3 regions of the Streptomyces sp. NBC_01198 genome follow, and region 2 is predicted to be linked to each of the others. Evidence: riboswitches for the same ligand, from Rfam matches in the RefSeq annotation. Region 2 holds a riboswitch; each other region holds the start of a gene.

Region 1 (2,256 bases), 1.2 Mb from region 2:
TGACCCCGGAGCGGGTCGTGGAGGTCGCCGAGGAGGCGGGCATCACCTTCTGCTTCGCGGTCCGCTTCCACCCGGCGCTGCGCCATGTGGCCACCGCTCGCGCCGAGTTGGGGGTCGCCACCACCTTCAACTTCCTGGGCCCGCTGACCAACCCGGCCCGGGTGCGCGCGCAGGCCACCGGGGTCGCCGACCTGCGGATGGCGCCGATCATGGCCGGCGTGCTGGCAGAACGCGGCTCGTCCGCGCTGGTCTTCCGCGGTGACGACGGCCTGGACGAGCTGACCACCACCGCGACCTCGCAGGTGTGGGTGGTCGGCGACGGCAAGGTCGCCCAGCACACCTTCGACCCGCGCGACATCGGGATCGACCTGGTGCCGGTCGAGGCGCTGCGCGGGGGCGACCCGGCGCACAACGCGGACGTCGCCCGCAGGGTGCTGGCCGGTGCGACCGGGCCGGTACGGGACGCGGTGCTGCTCAACTCCGCCGCCGCGCTGGTGGCGCTGGCCCCGGGGGCGGGCACCCTGGAGGAGCAACTGGCCGCCGGGGTGGCCAGGGCCGCGGAGTCCCTCGACTCCGGCGCGGCCGCCGCGGTGCTCGAGCGCTGGGCGGCCGCCACCCACGCCTGAGCCGAACGAGCAGGCGCCGTCCGTACCTCGGACGGCGCCTTGCGCATCCGGCGTCCTGTGGCAGAATCCCTTGCAGGTCACGAGTGACAGCGCAAAGGCCCCGGCTCGCTGTCCGGCAACCCTCCGTCCGAGGCGGGGTGCCCCGGGTGATGACCGGGCTGCGGGCAGCGAGGCTCGCAGCAAGCCGGACTCGGGAGTTCATCATGCGCAAGCGAATGCGATAGGGCCACTGGCCCCGGTTCCGCCGTACCGCGGTGCCGTAGTGCACCGGTCCGTCTTCCCTCTGCCGCCGTCCGACCGCGACGCAGCGCCGTGCCCCGGCGCGCGGCGCTGTCGCCTGCCTTCGTGCCAGGAGCCTGCCATGACCCTTTCCTTCACCGCCTCCAGCCCGCTGACCTGCGACGTCCCGGTGCCTCCGCTGCCCGTGCTCGGCCGGGACGTGACCGTGCCGCTGGTCACCGGCGGCGAGGTCGGTTATGCCGCGCTCGACTACGCCGCCAGCGCGCCCGCGTTGCAGCGGGTGTGGGACGACGTGGCCGCGTACGCCCCCTACTACGGCAGCGTGCACCGGGGCGCCGGGTATCTGTCGCAGCTGTCCACCGAGCTCTTCGAGCAGAGCCGGGCGACGGTGGCGGACTTCCTCGGCTGCCGGCCCAACGACGAGGTCATCTTCACCCGCTCCACCACCGATTCGCTGAACCTGCTGGCCGCGGTGCTGCCGGCCGGCACGCAGGTCTTCGTCTTCGAGACCGAGCACCACGCGGCGCTGCTGCCGTGGCAGCGCGCCAAGGGCGCGCGCGTCACCTGTCTGCCCGCGCCCCGTACTCCCGAACAGGCCGTCGCCGCACTCGACGTGGCGCTGCACGGGGCGCCCAAGGGACCGAAGCTGGTGTGCGTCACCGGCGCGTCCAACGTGACCGGCGAGCTGTGGCCGGTGCGCCGGCTGGCGGCCGCCGCGCACCGGCACGGCGCCCGGATCGTGCTGGACGCCGCACAGCTCGTACCGCACCGCCCGGTGGACATCGCCGAACTCGACGTCGACTGGGTCGCCTTCTCCGGGCACAAGCTCTACGCGCCCTTCGGCGCCGGCGTGCTCGCCGGGCGGCCGGACTGGCTGCGCGACGCGGAGCCCTACCTCGCCGGCGGCGGCGCGACCCGTACGGTGGTCCGGCGGGCCGACGGCCAGGTCGAGGCCGAGTGGCAGGAGTCGGCGGCCGCCCGGCACGAGGCCGGGTCGCCCAACGTCATCGGGGCGTACGCCATCGCGTCGGCGTGCAAGGCGCTCACCGAGGCCGGGTTCGACGAGCTGGCGGCGCACGAGCGCCAATTGCTCGGGCTGCTGCGGGACGGCCTGGCGGCGATCCCCGAGGTGCGGGTGCTGTCGCTGTTCGGCGCGGACGCCGACCGTGTGGGGGTGCTGAGCTTCGTCGTCCAGGGCTGGAACAGCTCGCACCTGGCCGCGGCGCTCTCCGCGGAGCACGGCATCGGGGTGCGGGACGGCCTGTTCTGCGCGCATCCGCTGGTACGGCACCTGCTCGGCGGCGAGCCCGAGGACCTGGGGGCCTGCGGCTCCCCTGAGGACCTCTCCTTCAACGCGGTCCGGGTCAGCTTCGGCGTCGGCACCCCGCCC
Region 2 (2,256 bases):
CGTCCTGGTGCCGGTGGTGGCGCACCCCGACGTCCACCTGCCCGAGCGCGTCGAGCCCGACAAGCTCCAGGGAGTCGACGAGCATCCCGAGCTCGACCCCGTATCCGACCGGGAAGGGCAACTGCTCCAGCAGCGAGCGCCGGGCGGCGTACTCACCCCCGAGCGGCTGCACGAAACCGGCCAGCCGCGGCCAGTGCAGGTTGAGCAGCGGGCGCGCGACGAGTTCGGTGACGCGGCCGCCGCCCGCCGCGACGACGCCGCCGCCGGTCTCAAGCGGCCGGTCGTACATCGCCTTGACCAGGTGCAGGGACGGATCGGTGAGCAGCGGCCCGACGATCCCCGACACGAAGCGGGAGTCGAACTCCCGCAGGTCCGCGTCCACGAAGCACACGATCTCCCCGCTGGTGACCAGCAGCGACCGCCACAGCACCTCGCCCTTGCCGGCCACCGCCGGCATCCGCGGCAGGATGGCGTCCCGCGACACCACCGTGGCGCCGGCGTCCGCGGCGACCCGGGCGGTGGCGTCCCTCGACCCGGAGTCGACGACGACGACCTCGTCCACCAGCGGCACGTCCGCCGTCATCAGGTCGCGGCGGATCACGCCGACGATCTCCCCGACCGTGGCTTCCTCGTCGAGCGCGGGCAGTACCACACTGACCGTCCCCGCGGAACCCGCTGCCCGTTTTGCGGCCAGCAGCAGGTCAAGCGGCCGGTCGGCGGCCGACCAGGACCGGGTGGTCAGCCAGCGCTCCACCTCATCCAGCACGTGCGCGTCTCCCGTGTGATCCATCTCGCGGTTCGGACGACTATCTCAACAGCCGCCCTCGTCCGTTACAGTCTTGAACAACGCCTGTGCGCCCCGCATGCCGGGGTGCCACGGCAGGACAAACGCCCGGACCCCGCCGTCCGGTGCCATACCGCTCATCCAGAGGGGCAGAGGGAACGGCCCGTTGAAGCCCCGGCAACCCTCCCGCCGACCGCGAGGTCATGGTGGGGAAGGTGCCAATTCCGTCTTGTGGCGATTCCGCCGCGAGGAAGATGAGGAGAAAGGGCCTCGCCATCATGGCTGTGCAGACCGACGCCGGCACCACCACCACTACCGACTCCGCCGCCCCGGAGACCCCCGCCCCGTTCGGCCCCGCCGCCGCACTGTCCTGCCGTGAGTGCGGCACCCGCTTCCCGCTGAGCCCGGTGTTCGCCTGCCAGGAGTGTTTCGGGCCGCTGGAGGTGGCCTACGACCTGCCGCTGGGCGACCCCGAGGGCCTGCGCAAGCGGATTGAGGCGGGCCCCGCGAACATCTGGCGCTACGCCCCGCTGCTGCCGGTGCCCGCCGACGTCACCGAGAAGCAGAATCTCAACCCCGGCTGGACCAAGCTGGTCAAGGCCGACAACCTGGCGCGCGAGCTGGGCGTCACCGGCGGCCTGTACGTCAAGGACGACACCGGCAACCCGACGCACTCCTTCAAGGACCGGGTCGTCGCGATCGCCCTGGAGGCGGCCCGCACCTTCGGCCTGACCACGCTGTCCTGCTCCTCCACCGGCAACCTGGCAGGCGCGGTCGGCGCCGCGGCGGCCAGGGCGGGCTTCCGCTCGTGCGTGTTCATCCCGCACGACCTGGAGCAGGGCAAGGTCGTGATGGCTGCGGTCTACGGTGGCGAAGTGGTCGCGATCGAGGGCTCGTACGACGACGTGAACCGCTTCTGCTCCGAGCTCATCGGCGACCCGATCGGCGAGGACTGGGGCTTCGTCAACGTCAACCTGCGGCCGTACTACGGCGAGGGCTCCAAGACGCTGGCGTACGAGATCGCCGAGCAGCTCGGCTGGCGGCTGCCGGACCAGCTGGTCATCCCGATCGCCTCCGGCTCCCAGCTCACCAAGATCGACAAGGGCCTCCAGGAGCTGATCAAGCTCGGCCTGGTCGAGGACAAGCCCTACAGGATCTACGGCGCCCAGGCCGAGGGCTGCTCGCCGGTCTCCGCGGCATTCAAGGCCGGCCACGACGTCGTACGCCCGGTCAAGCCGGACACCATCGCCAAGTCGCTGGCCATCGGCAACCCGGCGGACGGCCCCTACGTGCTGGACATCACCCGGCGCACCGGCGGCGCGGTCGAGGACGTCACCGACGAGCAGGTCGTCGACGCCATCAAGCTGCTGGCCCGCACCGAGGGCATCTTCGCCGAGACGGCCGGCGGGGTGACCGTCGGCGTGCTCAGGAAGCTGATCGAGTCCGGGCAGCTCGACCCGGCCGCCGAGACC
Region 3 (2,256 bases), 1.5 Mb from region 2:
ACATCGGCCTGTAGCCCCGGGGCCGCGGGCCCGCGCCGGGAGAGGCGCGGGCCCGCGAGGTCCTGCACGGCGATCACGCTGACGATCGAGGTCGCCTTGAGCATGCCGATCAGCAGGTTGCCCGAGGCCGGGACGATGGCCGGCATCGCCTGCGGCAGCACGATCCGGCGGAAGATCCGCTCGTCGCGCAGGCCGAGCGCCTTGGCGGCCTCCCGCTGGCCCGGATCGACGGACAGGATGCCGCCGCGGACGATCTCGCCGGCGAACGCGGCCACGTCCAGGTGAGTCCGACGTAGGCGGCGAGGATGCCGCTGAAGAGGTGCGCGGTCCTCACCGAGGCGAACTCCGGCCCGAAGGGCACCCCCAGCGACAACCGCGGGTAGAGCGAGGCCAGTTCGTACCAGAAGAGCAGCTGCACCAGGGGCGGGACCGAGCGCAGCAGCCAGACGTAGCCGAAGCTCAGGCCGCGCAGCACCGGGTTGCCGGACAGCCGCATCGCGGCGATCCCGATGCCGAGCAGGTAGCCGCTGGTCATCACGGCGGCGGTGAGCCAGAGCGTCAGGACCAGACCGTGCAGGATCGAGCCGTGCAGGAAGTAGTGGCCGACGACGCCCCACTGGAAGCGGTGGTTGGCCAGCAGGGTGTGCACCAGCATGGCGAACAGCACCAGCAGGACCGCCGCGGAGATCCACTGGCCGGGGCGGCGCAGCGGGACCAGCCGCGCGGCCAGCAGGTCCTGGTCCGCCGGCCGGCTGTCGAGGGGGCGCAGCGGTGCCCGGCCGGGCACGGTCCCGGCCGGAACGGGCGGGGGGTGGCCGGGCGCGGCGGTGGCAGGCCCGGGGATGTCGTGCTGGGTCATGGGGGTGTCCCGTCTCGTCGGGGAGCACGGCGGCGCGGAGCGGAACGGCACCCCGCAGGGGGGTGTCGTACGGTCGCCCGGAGCTATCGGGAGGAAGGCGCGAAGAGGCGGTGCCGCGCTCGGCCGGGCTGCGCGCCGGTCATCGGGCGCGCGTCAACTGCCGGGGTGGAGCGGGGAGTCGGGGCCGATCGGCGGGCCCGCGGGCGGTCAGCGGACCGCGGGCGTTTCCCGACACAGGACGCTGCTGACGCGGAGCAGATCGACGTGCCGCCGGGTGACCCGGGTACGGAACGAGCCATCGGGGTACGACGCGGTCTCGCGCTGCATCGCGTCCATGTCCGTCCCCTCGCCCTCTTCGCGTCGTGCTCGTCCGCCCTGGTTGCGGGACCTTTGCCTACAGCACGTTAACCGGAGGGCAGCGGTCAGACAATCCCCCGATGGCCGGAACGGTGCGGGAGGCGACGGGGGTCACTCCTGGCCGGGAGGGATTGTGTTCGGCGGCGCGCCGGAGTTACCGTGCTTGCAGGTCATGAGTGTCAGCAACCAAGGCCCTGGCCGGCTGACCGGCAACCCTCCGTCGCGGCGGGGTGCTCCAGGTGAGGACCCGGCGGAGCCGACGACGGCTCGGCAAGTGCGCACTCGAAAAGGCGTTGGCCGATCGGGACCGGGAGGTGACGCGGTGCAGGACACCACTGGGCGGTCGCTGCCCTTCCTCGGCCGCTTCTCCCGCCGCCACATCGATCTCCTGCGCGTCGCCGGCGCGCTGTGTCCGGGCACGCCGACGGCCGTGCCGGGGCCTGACCACCGGCCCGCCGCGCTGCCGCGCACGGCCGGCTAGCGCCGCTCCACCCCCCGTCCCCACCTCCCTCCCTCCTCGCTGAACGCCCCGGGCCCGCCCGTCGCGGGCCCCGTTCGGCATGCCTGCGCCCGGTGGCCGCCGCCTGAGCGCCCCGCGCGAGACCCAGGAAGGGCACATCCCGCATGAGCAAGCCCGTCCAGCAGACCCAGCAAGCCGCGCACCTCCCCGGCGTCGGCGGCACCCCTACGGAGGCGGCGTCGTGAAGTTCCTGACGATCACCCTGATCGTGCACAGCCCGCACCCGGTCACCGGGGAGGTGAAGTCCACCCAGGACCGCTTCCGCGAGGTGATCGGCAACGCCGTGCTGGCCGAGGAGCTGGGCTTCGACGGCTTCGGCGTCGGGGAGCGCCACGAGCGGCCGTTCATCTCCTCGGCGCCGCCGGTGGTGCTCAGCCACCTCGCGGCGCTGACGTCCAGGATCCGGCTGTTCACCGCCGTCACCACGCTCAGCCTGCTCGACCCCGTACGCGCCTACGAGGACTACGCCACCCTCGACCACCTGTCCGGCGGGCGCCTTGAGCTGATCGTCGGCAAGGGC

What was found. Region 2 has a riboswitch for S-adenosylmethionine ahead of thrC (threonine synthase). Riboswitches for the same ligand answer to the same signal wherever they lie in the genome.
Region 1: another riboswitch for S-adenosylmethionine. It lies ahead of OG702_RS26945 (aminotransferase class V-fold PLP-dependent enzyme); the one in region 2 lies ahead of thrC (threonine synthase).
Region 3: another riboswitch for S-adenosylmethionine. It lies ahead of OG702_RS15355 (putative leader peptide); the one in region 2 lies ahead of thrC (threonine synthase).

The regions. Positions count from the first base shown of each region.
Region 1 is NZ_CP108568.1:6,051,511-6,053,766, forward strand. Features, by position in the region: gene trpD (anthranilate phosphoribosyltransferase) at 1-626, shown strand, start outside; SAM riboswitch class IV at 702-818, shown strand; gene OG702_RS26945 (aminotransferase class V-fold PLP-dependent enzyme) at 988-2,256, shown strand, end outside.
Region 2 is NZ_CP108568.1:4,887,382-4,889,637, forward strand. Features, by position in the region: gene OG702_RS21885 (glucosyl-3-phosphoglycerate synthase) at 1-766, opposite strand, end outside; SAM riboswitch class I at 919-1,045, shown strand; gene thrC (threonine synthase) at 1,063-2,256, shown strand, end outside.
Region 3 is NZ_CP108568.1:3,435,094-3,437,349, reverse strand. Features, by position in the region: gene lysA (diaminopimelate decarboxylase) at 1-14, shown strand, start outside; partial or broken gene OG702_RS15370 (ABC transporter permease subunit) at 126-275, opposite strand; partial or broken gene OG702_RS15365 (hypothetical protein) at 455-535, opposite strand; gene OG702_RS15360 (hypothetical protein) at 1,067-1,195, opposite strand; SAM riboswitch class IV at 1,385-1,499, shown strand; gene OG702_RS15355 (putative leader peptide) at 1,539-1,697, shown strand; gene OG702_RS15350 (LLM class flavin-dependent oxidoreductase) at 1,918-2,256, shown strand, end outside.